Regions from separate parts of the Amycolatopsis sp. NPDC003731 genome, predicted to be linked through region 2. Evidence: riboswitches for the same ligand, from Rfam matches in the RefSeq annotation. Region 2 holds a riboswitch; the other holds the start of a gene.
What was found. Region 2 has a riboswitch for S-adenosylmethionine ahead of ACWDN5_RS39400 (aminotransferase class V-fold PLP-dependent enzyme). Riboswitches for the same ligand answer to the same signal wherever they lie in the genome.

Region 1 (6,064 bases), on a different contig from region 2:
GTCAACCCGATCCTCACCGGCGACTACGCGGCCGAGCAGGCGAAGTGGGAGTCGACGCCGATCGAGGTCGGCACGCCCCTGCAGAAGCCGTCGCCGCTGTTCACCAAGCTCGACCCGGCGCTCGGCGAGACCGGTCCCGAGTGGGCGCCGATCATCAAGGAGTGAGAAGAACGCATGGGTGATCAGAAGCGCGAGCTGCCGCCGGTCCCGGACAGGCTCCCGGTGTCGGTGGTGGACGCGCACACCCATCTCGACGCGTGCGGCGCGGTCACCGCGGCCGATGTCACGGCCATGGTCGACCGCGCCGAGCGCGCCGGCGTCGCCCGCGTCGTCACGGTCGCGGACGACCTCGCGTCGGCCCGCTGGGCCGCGGAGGCCGCCGGCTGGGACCGTCGCGTCTGGGCCGCCGTCGCGATCCACCCGACCCGGACCAAGGAGTTCGGCGAGGCCGAGAAGGCCGAGATCGAGCGGCTGGCCGGGCACGAGCGGGTGGTCGCCGTCGGCGAGACCGGCCTCGACTACTACTGGGACTACTCGCCGCACGACGCCCAGCAGGAGGCGTTCCGCTGGCACATCGACCTCGCCAAGCGGCTCGGCAAGCCGCTGATGATCCACGACCGCGAGGCCCACGACGACGTATTGCGCATCCTGGCCGAAGAGGGTGCGCCGAATGCCGTAATTTTCCATTGTTTTTCCGGGGACGCGGAAATGGCCCGCAAGTGCGTCGACGCGGGCTTTGTCCTTTCCTTCGCGGGCACGGTGACGTTCAAGAACGCGAAGGGGCTCCACGAGGCGGCCCGGCTCTGCCCGCCGGGGCAGTACCTCGTCGAGACCGACGCGCCGTTTCTGACCCCCCACCCGTTCCGTGGGCGGCCGAACGAGCCGTTCGGCGCCGCTTACACCGTCCGTCACCTCGCGGCGCTCAGGGGCGAAGCTGTCCACGAAGTCGCCGAAGCGGTCCGGACCACCGCCGAGCGGGTCTACCGACTCCCCAGTGTCACAACGGGTTGAACGCATTGCGACAACAGGGTTCCCGGCTCGTCCACCTGATGGAGTGACCCAGATCACGACACTCCGGGGGGTGTTTGCGCAACCCGCCGCGACCCGTTACTGTCCCGTGATCGTGCCGGTCGGACCTGCGCTCAGCAGTTGCCGATCGTCACGCCCAGTCGTAGAGACGGCGCCCCCGACCGTCGTCTCGTGAAAGGGAACGATCCCCGGTGACAGGTAGCAGACAGGCTGGAGCGCGCTCCGCCGTCCTCGAACGCGGTCATTTCGAGGACACCGCGTACGGCCAGCTCGACTTCTCCGACGACCCGAACATCACGCAGCAGGACATCCTCGCCGCGCTCGGCCCCGATGCCGACGCGATGATGGCCGAGATCGACGTCGACGTCGACGAACTGATCCGCCTCATCAACGCCGAGACGACGTACCTGCCGCCGATCGTCATCCCGGACGGCCTCGAGGAGGACCGCACCGCTTCCCCCGAAGCGCGCCGTGCGGCTCTGGACGAGGGCCTCCGACAGACCACCAAGGTCTGGAAGCGCCGGTTCCTCAAGGGCGCCGTCCTCAGCGTCATGATCTCCGTCGCCGGCGGCGGCGCGGCCGCGCTGGCGATGAACAAGAGCATCACCGTCGACGTCGACGGCCACCAGCAGACCGTGCACTCCTTCGGCGGCACCGTCGGCGAGGTACTCGAGGACGCGGGCCTGTCCGTCGGCGAGCACGACTCGCTCTCGCCCTCCCCGCAGGCGGAGGTCGGCGACGGCGGCGTCATCAAGCTCGAGCGCGGCCGCCAGCTGAAGCTGATCGTCGACGGCGCCGAGCGCACCTCCTGGGTCCGCGCGACCCACCTCGGCGACGCGCTGAGCCAGCTCGGGATGACCGAGATGGACAAGGCCGGCACCTGGATGTCGATGCCGAAGAGCGGCGAGCTGCCGCTGCAGGGCGCGACCGTCGAGATCAAGACGCTCAAGAACATCACCCTGTACGACGGCGGCAACGCGCCGAAGCAGGTCAAGACCACGGCCGTGACGACGAAGGAGTTCCTGGGCGAGTACAAGCTCACCCTGGGCCCGGAGGACCAGGCCGAGGGCGGCCTGGACGTCAAGCTGACCGACGGCGCCGAGGTGCACATCAGCCGCACCGGCGTCTCGACGGTCGTCCAGAAGGAGTCCATCGACCCGCCCGAGCAGCGCGTCGACGACCCGAACCTCGCCAAGGGCAAGACGCAGGTCGAGGACCCCGGCACGCCGGGCGAGAAGGAAGTGACCTACAAGGTCACGCAGAAGAACGGCAAAGAGGTCGGCCGGGAGAGCATCTCCGAGAAGGTCATCACCCAGCCGAAGCCGAAGATCGTCCACGTCGGCACCAAGGAAGCCCCGACCCCGGCGATCGGCGACGGCTCCGCGTGGGACCGCATCGCGCAGTGCGAGTCGGGCGGCAACTGGTCCATCAACACCGGCAACGGCTACTACGGCGGCCTCCAGTTCGACAAGCGCACGTGGGACGCCTACGGCGGCGACCAGTACGCGAACCTGCCGAGCCAGGCTTCGCGCGAGCAGCAGATCGCGGTCGCGGAGAAGGTCCGCGACGCCCGCGGCGGCTACAGCGCCTGGCCGGTCTGCGGCAAGAAGGCCTGAGTACCGCTTCGAACCGGCCCCCGTCCTCCCCGGACGGGGGCCGTTCCGCGTGTCGACCCGCCAATCACGCGTGTCGGCTCTCCAATCACGCGTGTCGTCCCCCCAATCACGCGAGACGCGCCTCTGATCACGCGAATTCCGGGTTCAAGTAGGCTCCAGCGGTGGTTGAACTGCTGGGACCGGCCGAAATCCGTGCGCTGGCGGCCGAACTCGACGTGCGGCCGACCAAGAAGCTCGGGCAGAACTTCGTGCACGACCCCAACACCGTCCGGCGGATCGTCGAGCTGGCGAACGTCACGCCCGACGACGTCGTCCTCGAGGTCGGGCCCGGCCTCGGGTCCCTGACCCTCGGGCTGCTCGCCACCGGCGCCCGGGTGGTCGCCGTCGAGATCGATCCCAAGCTCGCCGAACGGCTGCCCAAGACCGTCGCCGAACGCGGGCCCGAGGCCGCGGGGAACCTCACCGTCGTCGGGGCCGACGCCCTGCGCGTCACCCGCGAACAACTGGGCGAGCCGACCGCTCTCGTCGCCAACCTGCCCTACAACGTCGCCGTGCCCGTCGTGCTGCACCTCCTGGCCGAGGTGCCCTCCCTCCGGACCGGTCTCGTCATGGTGCAGACCGAGGTCGCCGACCGGATGGCCGCCGGCCCCGGCAGCCGGATCTACGGCGTGCCCAGCGTCAAGCTCGCCTGGTACGGCCCCGCACGCAAGGTCGCCGCCGTGCCACGCTCGGTGTTCTGGCCGGTGCCGAACGTCGATTCCGCGCTCGTCGCCTTCGAGCGGGCCGACGCGACGGCGTCCGACGACCGGGACGTCCTCTTCGGCCTGGTGGACGCCGCTTTCTCACAACGCAGGAAGACGCTCCGGGCCGCGCTCGCGGGCTGGGCGGGCTCGGCCGAGCGCGCCGGCGAACTCCTGACGGCGGCCGGGATCGACCCCAGGACCCGTGGCGAGCAGCTGGATGTGCACGACTTCGCCCGCATCGCCGCCGCGCGCTAGCGGCTCCACAGTGGAGGCGTGAAAATACGCCCGCCAAGCCCGTGATCCCGCGATTCGGACACCTCCACTCGTGTGATCTGGGCCAACGGGCTTGCTTTCGCTCCTCGGGATCGGTTTTACTCAATACGTCCATCCCGAGCGACTGAGAGACCTGGCTCGCCGAAGTCGCAGCAACCACCCTCCACAGGGCAGGTGCTACCGCCAGGACCGATGGAGGCCGTTTTCGATGAAGAGGGTAGCCCGCCCCCTGCTCCTGACCAGGCGTCGCGTTGTCGACGAAGGCCGCCGCTCCGTGACCGCATGTCGACGCTCCCACTGAGCTAGTCCGAGCCGGTCCACCTCTTCTTCATGCACCGTCCGAACAGGACGGAACTCGCTTGCGGCCGGGTGCTGCGCGCTGCCTGCACCCCGTTTTCTGGAGCCTTCGTGATCACCGTCGAAAACCTGTCCAAAACCTTTGCCACCAACGGAAACTCCGTCGTCGCGCTGCGGGACGTGAGCGTCGACGTCCAGGCAGGCTCGCTGTTCGGCGTGGTCGGTCCCGCCGGGTCGGGCAAGTCCGTCCTCGCCCGGTGCATCGCCCTGCAGGAGCGCCCCGACCGCGGCGTCGTCCGCCTCGACGGCCTCAACACCGGCACCCTCGACGGCCGCCGCCTCCGCGAAATCCGCCGTCAGCTCGGCGTCGTTTCCACGAAGCCGGAGCTGATCGCCGAGCGCACCATCGCCGGCAACATCGCTTCCCCGCTCGAGCAGCTCGGCGTCGACGGCCCGCAGCGCCGCAGCCGGGTCGGCTCGCTGCTCGACCTCGTCGGCCTGACCCAGCGCGCCACGCAGCGGCCCGGTGAGCTGTCCGCCGGGCAGCTGCGCCGCGTCGCGGTCGCGAAGGCGCTGGCGGCGGCCCCGGCCGTGCTGCTCGCCGACGACCCGACCGCCGGCGTCGACCCGGAGGAGGCCGGCGCGGTGCTCGCCGTCCTCGACCGGGCGCGCTCCGAGCTGGGCACCACGATCGTCGTCACGACGCCGGACGCGGGCGTGGTCCGCCGGGTCTGCGACGACGTCGCGGTGCTGGAGGACGGCACGGTCGTCGAGCGCGGCACGGTGCTCGACCTGATCTCGAACCCGGCCAGCCGCACCGCCCAGGCGCTGCTGCCGGCCATCGAGACGACCCGCTCGCAGGCGGCGCGCTACGACCGCTCGGCCGACGTCGTGCTGGTCGGTTTCGCTTCGGTGGGCGCGCTGCTGCCCGAGGCCGCCGGCCGCTTCGACGTCGAGTTCGCCACCATCGGCGGCGGCCTGACCCGCATCGGTGACACGCCGGTCGGCCGGTTCCGCCTCGGTGTCCGCGGCGAGCGGGCCGACGCGGCGCTGGCCTGGGTCGCCGAGCGCGGCGGGCACGTGACGCAGACCGCGCGCGGCCCGCAGGGTGTGGCGGCTGCCTGATCTTTCCACCGGGAACGCCCCGATGCGCAGGTCGCATCGGGGCGTTTCCGCGGGCACGTAGGCTGGTCGGGTGCTCGCTGTAGTTCCGCCCCCAGTCACCGTCCGGGTCCCGGCCAAGGTCAACCTGCACCTTTCGGTCGACGACCTGCGGGAAGACGGTTACCACGAGCTGGTCACCGTGTTCCAGGCGCTGTCGCTGACCGACGAGGTGACCGTCGCGGTCACCGAAGAGCCCGGCATCGAGGTCTACGGCGAAGGGGAGGGCTCGGTCCCGATCGGCCCCGAAAACCTGGCCTGGCGGGCCGTCGAGGCGCTGGCCGCGCATGCCGGGCGCACCGGCGAGCCGAAGGTCCGGGTGGTGCTGCGCAAGGGCATCCCGGTCGCGGGCGGCATGGCGGGCGGCAGCGCCGACGCCGCGGCGACACTGGTCGGACTCGCTTCGCTGTGGGGGCTCGACGTCACCCGCGACGAACTCGCCGAAATCGCCGCCGGCCTGGGCAGCGACGTCCCGTTCGCGCTCTACGGCGGCACCGCGCTGGGCACCGGCCGCGGCGAACAGCTCGTCCCGGTGCTGTCGCGGCACACGTTCCACTGGGTGCTGGCTTTCGCCGCCGAGGGGCTGTCGACGCCGAAGGTGTTCGGCGAACTCGACCGCCTGCGCGCGGCGGGCAACCCGCCCCGGATCGGCTCGCACACGCCGGTCGTCGAGGCGCTGGCCTCGGGCGACCCGCGCCAGCTGGCCTTGCTGCTGGGCAACGACCTCCAGGCGGCCGCGGTCTCGCTGCGGCCCGACCTGCGCCGCACGCTCCGGGCGGGCGTGAACGCGGGCGCGCTCGCGGGCACGGTGTCCGGTTCCGGCCCGACGTGCGCGTTCCTCTGCGAAGACGCGCAGTCGGCGGTGGAGGTCGCGGCCGAGCTGTCGGGCGCCGGCGTGTGCCGGACGGTCCGGGTGGCCCACGGCCCGGTCCCCGGTGCCCGGGT
Region 2 (6,064 bases):
GGCTCGGTGCTCACCGGTCCATTGTCCACGGCGCTGGTCAGGCGGCGGCGGGCCCGTCCGGACGCGGCCGCAGGAGCACGGCGAAGGCGGCCGCGAACAGGATGCCCGCCGCGGCGAGCGCGCCGGCTGCCGGAGGCAGGAAAACCGTCGCGACCAGCGCGAACACGCCGGTGACGGCCAGCAGGAACCAGCTGCGTTCGCAGCCGGCCAGCAGCAGGAGGCCGAGCGTCGCCAGGAGCGCGCCGCGGACGTCGCCGCCGAGCCGGAACTGGAGGGCGCCGACCAGGTCGAGCAGCGGGACGGCGGCCAGCGCCCCGAGCGTGCCGAGCAGGAACCGGCCGGGACGCTCGGGCCGTAGCTGCCGCCAGTACCAAGCGGCCACGGCGAGCACCACGCAGACGAGACCGGCGAGCCAGCCGAGCCGCGCCGAGGGCACCACGTCGACGGCGACGGCGATCGCTCGCTGCTCGCTCGCCAGGCCGGTGCCGTTGAGCTCGTTGGTCGCGAAGCCGTGCGACCGCTGGTACCCCAGCGTGCTTTCGGGGCGGTCCGTGACCAGGTCGACGGCCACCAGCACGATCAGCGCGAACCCCAGCGCGGCCAGCGGGAACCAGGACCGCCGTGAACACCCCATCGGGTCAGGGTATCGAGCGCGGGCTTCCCCGCAGCAGGGCGATGAAGGCGGCGGCGAGCAGGATCATCGCCGAGGCCAGCATCCCCGCCGTGTCCGCCGAGAGCACCACGGCGACCAGGGCGAATGCCACCGTCGTCAGCAGGACGAACCGGCTGCGTTCGCAGGCGGCGAGCAGCAGCAGGCCGAGGGTGGCCAGGAGCGGGCCGCGCAGGCCGTCGCCGAGGCGGAACTGCCAGGACCCGACCAGGTCGAGCAGCGGGACGGCGAGCAGCGCGGCGATCGTGCCGAGGACGAACCACCCCACCCGGCCCGGCCGCCGGGCGAACGCGTACCAGACGGCGGTGCCGAGGACGGCCACGCCGAGTGTGACCAGCCACACCGGCCCGACCGGGAGGCTGCTGTCCCCGACGTGGAAGTCCAGCGGCCACCGCTGCGCGCGGCTGTACTCGGTCGCGCCGGGCGGGACCGCCGGTGCGAGGAGGAGGTTCGCGGACTCGCTTTCGGCCCGGCTCCGGCGCCACAGCAGCTGCACGACGACCGAGCCGAGCTGCGCGAACCCCAGCAGTGCCAGCGGAAACCAGAAACGCGGCCCTCTCCCCATCGGCCCAGGCCAGCGTTCAACAGAACGGCGGCAGCTCGCGCGGGTCGCCGACCGGGGCCCAGCGGCCGTCCACCTTCGCGTACTCCCAGCGGGCTCCGCGGGCGACGATCTGCCGCAGGGCGAGGAGCACGCGGTCGACGTGTTCCTCCGTGCTGCCGAGGCCGAGGCTGACGCGGACCGCCTGCTGCCCGTCGCCGCCGGTGCGGCCGATCAGGCGCTTGGCCGCGATGTGGGCGCAGAAGGCGCCGTCGCGGACGCCGATGCCGTACTCGGCGGACAGGACCGCGGCGAGCCAGCCGGGGTCGAAACCGTCGACGACGAAGCTGACCGTGCCGACCCGGTCGACCGGCGCGTCGAACAGCCGCAGCTCGGCGCAGCCCGGGATGCTCTCGAGGCCCTTGCGGAGCCGGGCGAGCAGGGCCTGCTCGTGGTCTTCGATCGCGGCCCAGTTTTCGCCGAGGGTCTCGCACGCGACGCCGAGCGCGTACACGCCGACGGTGTTGGGCGAGCCGGCTTCGTGGCGCTCCGGGCCGGTGTTCCAGACGACGGCGTCTTCGGTGACGAGCTTGGTCGCACCGCCGCCGGCGAGGTACGGGCGGGCCGCGCGCAGCCAGTCGGCACGGCCGATCAGCGCGCCTGCACCGAAGGGCGCGTACAGCTTGTGGCCGGACAGCGCGACGTAGTCGACGTCGAGTTCCTTGAGCGAGATCCGGCGGTGCGGGGCCAGCTGGGCGGCGTCGAGGGCGATCCGGGCGCCGTGTTTCCGCGCCACGGCCGCGATTTCCGCCACCGGGAGCAGCTCACCGGTCACATTGGACGCCCCGGTGACGACGACCAGCCGCGGGCCCTGCGGGGCTTCGGCGAGTGCTTCGTCCACAGCGGACACCGCGGCGAGGCGGGTGCGCGGCGTCGGGATCCGCCGGACGTTCGGGCCGTGCCACGGCAGCAGCGCGGCGTGGTGCTCGGTGTCGAAGACGACCACCGTGGTGTGCCGGGGAAGGCTGCGGGCGAGGAGGTTGAAGGAGTCGGTGGTGTTGCGGGTGAAGACGACGGTGTCGGTCCGCCGCGCGTCGACGAAGCGGCGCAGGACGTCGCGGGTGCGCTCGTAGAGCTTGGTGGAGACCTGCGACGCGAAGCCGGCGCCGCGGTGGACGCTGGCGTACCAGGGCAGGAACTCGTCGACCTTCGCGCGGACGGCGTCGAGGCAGGGTGCGCTCGCGGCGTGGTCGAGATTGGCGTAGCCGATGTCCCCGCCGGTCACCAGCGGAACCCGCAGCGACGCCCCGGCGACGGCGGGAACGGCAGGGGCTTCGAGCTGGGTGCGGTCGATGGCGAGAGTCATCGGGGTGCCTCCTCGGCGATCCGGGGGACCCCCGGCGAGGGGCCCGCGCTTGCCCGTCGCACGGCGCGACCGGCCCGGTCTTCACCCGGGGCACCCCACCGCGGTAGGAGGGTTGCCGGCCAGCAAGCCGGGGCTTCGCGCTGGCACTCATGACCTGGTTCGAAAGGTAACCGAGAGCGCGCCCGGGCGCCAACCCCCGTCGCACATTCTGAGACGCCGGTCACAGAGCGTGCTCAGCGACCGGATTCGCCCTTCCAGCGGGCCAGGCGGCCGGCCCGGTCGACGGCGCGCAGCCGGCGTTCGACCGCGTCGCGGACCGCGCTCGTCGTGACGACCAGGAGCTGGTCGTTCTCCTGCAACCGGCTGGTCTTCTGCGGGGTGAACCCGGCGCCGTCGCGGACGACCAGGCTGATCGTCGCCCCGACCGGCAGCCGCAGCTCGGACAGGTACACGCCGTGCATCTTCGACCCCGGCTGGATGCGGACCTGCAGCAGTTCGGCGCCGAGCTCGTCCAGCGGCGCGGAGTCGACCTCGATCTCGTGCGCTTCGGACTTCTTGGCCAGCCCGAGCGTGCGCGCGAGCGGGCCGAGCGTCGCCCCCTGGACCAGCGTCAGCACGATGACCAGCACGAACACCGCGTCGACCAGCCGCTGCGCGCCCGGCAGGCCCTGCGACAACGGGATCATGGCGAGCACGATCGGCACCGCGCCGCGCAGCCCGGCCCACGACAGGAACACCTGTTCCCGCCACGGCAGGCGGAACGGCAGCATCGACAGCACCACCGAGACCGGCCGCGCCAGCAGCAGCACCACCGCGCCCGCGACCAGGCCCGGCACGATCGCGTCGAGCAGCCGGCCCGGCGAGGCGAACAGCCCGAGCAGCACGAACAGCCCGATCTGGGCCAGCCACCCCAGGCCCTCGGCGAACGAGAGCGTGTCCGACCGGTGCGGCAGCCGCGAATTGCCGAGCACCAGCGCGGCGACGTAGGTGGCGAGCAGCCCGGACGCGTGCAGCAGCTGCCCGGACGAGTAGGCGACGACGCACACCGCGACCGTGGCCAGCGGGTAGAGGCCGGTCGCCGGGAGCGCGGCCCGGCGCAGCGCGATCCCGCCGAGCCAGCCGAAGGCGAGGCCGATGACCAGGCCCGCCGTCAGCTCGTAGACCACCAGCAGCGGCAGCGTCCAGTCCACAGTGGTGCCTTCGGCCAGCACCACGACGGCGATGTAGGCCGGTGCGTCGTTGATCCCCGACTCGAGTTCGAGCGCGCCGGTGAGCCGTTTGCCGATCCCGGCCGTGCGCAGCACCGAGAACACCGCGGCCGCGTCGGTCGAGGCGAGCACCGCGCCCCACAGCAGCGCCAGCCGCCAGTCGAGGCCCAGCAGCCAGTGCAGGGCCGCGCCGGTGGCCGCAACGCTCACCACTACGGCCACTGTGGACAGTGCGATCCCGCGGCCCAGCGCGGGTTTCACCGCCGACCACCGGGTGGTCAGCCCGCCTTCGGCGAGGATCATGACGAGGGCGGCGAGGCCGAGCGACTGGGTCAGGCCGGGGTTGTCGAACCGGATGCCGAAGCCGGCTTCGCCCAGCAGGACGCCGATCCCCAGGTACAGCAGCAGCGAGGGCAGGCCGAGCCGGATCGACACGCGCACGGCCAGCACGGACGCGAGGAGGACGACGCCGCCGACGCCGAGCAGCACGGGAAGCTGGTCCATGCCCGCCTCCTCCCGAGTGCCGTGGGGCTCTCAGAATAGTGAGGCACGTGGATTAACTCGTTCGTGTACCGCTGCCCGGCGCCGGACACCCGGTGTGTTAAGGCGCCGCAACACCACTGAGCGCGTCGAGATCGACACCGAGCGCGGCGAACGGCTCCCCCGCTGCCGGCAGCACCTTGACCGCGCGGTGACCGTCCCGGGCCACCCAGCCGGCGTCGACCGCCCGCTCGAGCAGCGCGGCGGGCAGGGCGCCGGCGAGGTGGTCGCGGCGCTCCGTCCAATCCAGACAGTCACGCAGCAGCGGCCGCCGCCCGGCCGCGACGGGGACGCCGAGAGCCGCCAGGACGTCGCGGCCGCGCGGGGTCAGCGCCAGCCCGGCGGCGGTGTCGAGCAGGCCGGTGGCGAGCATGCCCTCGCGGAGGGCGACGCCGAGCTCGCCGGCGAGGTGGTCGTAGCAGGTCCGGGCGAAGCCGAGCCGCCGGGCGCGCAGGGAGGACTTGAGGCCGGTGACCGGCCGGTGACCGGCAGCCTTTCGGGGGCTCCGGGTGGCGGAGCCCCCGGCCCGGGGCAGCGCCCCGGATGTCACTGCGTGCTGGGCCAGGTGCTCGATCAGCTCGGCGACCCGCGGGTCGGCGATCCGGACGTAGCTGGCCCGCCCCTGCTTGACGCGGGCGACGAAGCCGGCACCGGCCAGCCGGGTGACGTGCTCGCTGGCCGTCGAGAGCGCGATCCCGGCCGCCTTCGCGAGCTCGCCGACGGTCCAGGCCCGCCCGTCCAGCAGCACGAGGCACATGGTGGCCCGGCTCGGGTCGGCGAGCACCGCGGCCACCTCGGCCAGCGCGATCGTCTCCATGCCCCCACGCTACGGCCCCGACCCGTCGGCCACGGCCGAACCTTCGTACCCGGCCGGACGACACGCGTACCTGGACGGACGACACGCGTACCTGGATGGACGACACGGCGGCTGCGGGCCGGTGCGGGTCAGAGGGCCTTGAGGAACTTGGCGGCCAGCTGGACGGCCGGGCCGGAGTCGTTCGACTTTTCGAGGACCACGGCGAAGGCGATGCTGCCGCGGTAGCCGACGAACCAGCCCGTGGCGTTCGAGCCGTCGCCGAACTGGGCCGTGCCCGTCTTGCCGAAGACGTTGCCCGCCGACGCCGCCGCGCGGCCGGTGCCGCTCTGGACCACCGCGTGCATCATCTTCCGCACTTCCCCGAGCACCGACGCCGGCGGCGGCGAGTAGCCCTTGACGACCGAGGTCTCCAGGTCGTGCCACAGCCGGGGCGTGATCGCCTTGCCGGTCGCCACCGTGGCCGCCATCAGCGTGCCGCCGAGGGCGCTGGCCTGGATGCGGCCCTGGCCGAACCCGTCCTCGACCTGCTCGTCCTTGCTCGCCGCGGGCTCGACCTTGCCCAGCTCGGTCTTGATCCCGGGGATGTCGTAGTCGGCGTTGAGGCCCAGCTCGTCGGCCGCCTTCTTGAGTCCGTCCGCGGGCAGGGCGAGCGCGAGCTGGCCGAACGTGGTGTTGCAGGAGCGCGCGAACGCCGTCTGGAGGTTCGTCGCGCCCAGTTCGAAGCCCTCGTTCTTGACCGTCCGCGTGCCGATCGTCGCGACGCCCGGGCAGTCGACCGGCGACCCCGCGTTCAGGCCGCTCTGCTGGACCGCCGCCACCGACGTCGCGATCTTGAACGACGAGCCCGGCTCGTACAGGCCGTTGAGCGCCTTCGGCGCGTTCCCGGCCGCGGCGTTCTGCGCGACCGCGAGGATGTCCCCCG

Region 1: another riboswitch for S-adenosylmethionine. It lies ahead of ACWDN5_RS00715 (methionine ABC transporter ATP-binding protein); the one in region 2 lies ahead of ACWDN5_RS39400 (aminotransferase class V-fold PLP-dependent enzyme).

Annotation. Positions count from the first base shown of each region.
Region 1 is NZ_JBSFNC010000001.1:142,721-148,784, reverse strand. It holds gene metG (methionine--tRNA ligase) at 1-165, shown strand, start outside; gene ACWDN5_RS00730 (TatD family hydrolase) at 175-1,011, shown strand; gene ACWDN5_RS00725 (transglycosylase family protein) at 1,221-2,645, shown strand; gene rsmA (16S rRNA (adenine(1518)-N(6)/adenine(1519)-N(6))-dimethyltransferase RsmA) at 2,807-3,643, shown strand; SAM riboswitch class I at 3,770-3,860, shown strand; gene ACWDN5_RS00715 (methionine ABC transporter ATP-binding protein) at 4,070-5,083, shown strand; gene ACWDN5_RS00710 (4-(cytidine 5'-diphospho)-2-C-methyl-D-erythritol kinase) at 5,154-6,064, shown strand, end outside.
Region 2 is NZ_JBSFNC010000156.1:7,324-13,387, forward strand. It holds gene ACWDN5_RS39390 (hypothetical protein) at 38-634, opposite strand; gene ACWDN5_RS39395 (hypothetical protein) at 639-1,235, opposite strand; gene ACWDN5_RS39400 (aminotransferase class V-fold PLP-dependent enzyme) at 1,252-2,577, opposite strand; SAM riboswitch class IV at 2,618-2,732, opposite strand; gene ACWDN5_RS39405 (potassium/proton antiporter) at 2,811-4,289, opposite strand; gene ACWDN5_RS39410 (ArsR/SmtB family transcription factor) at 4,387-5,142, opposite strand; gene ACWDN5_RS39415 (penicillin-binding transpeptidase domain-containing protein) at 5,271-6,064, opposite strand, start outside.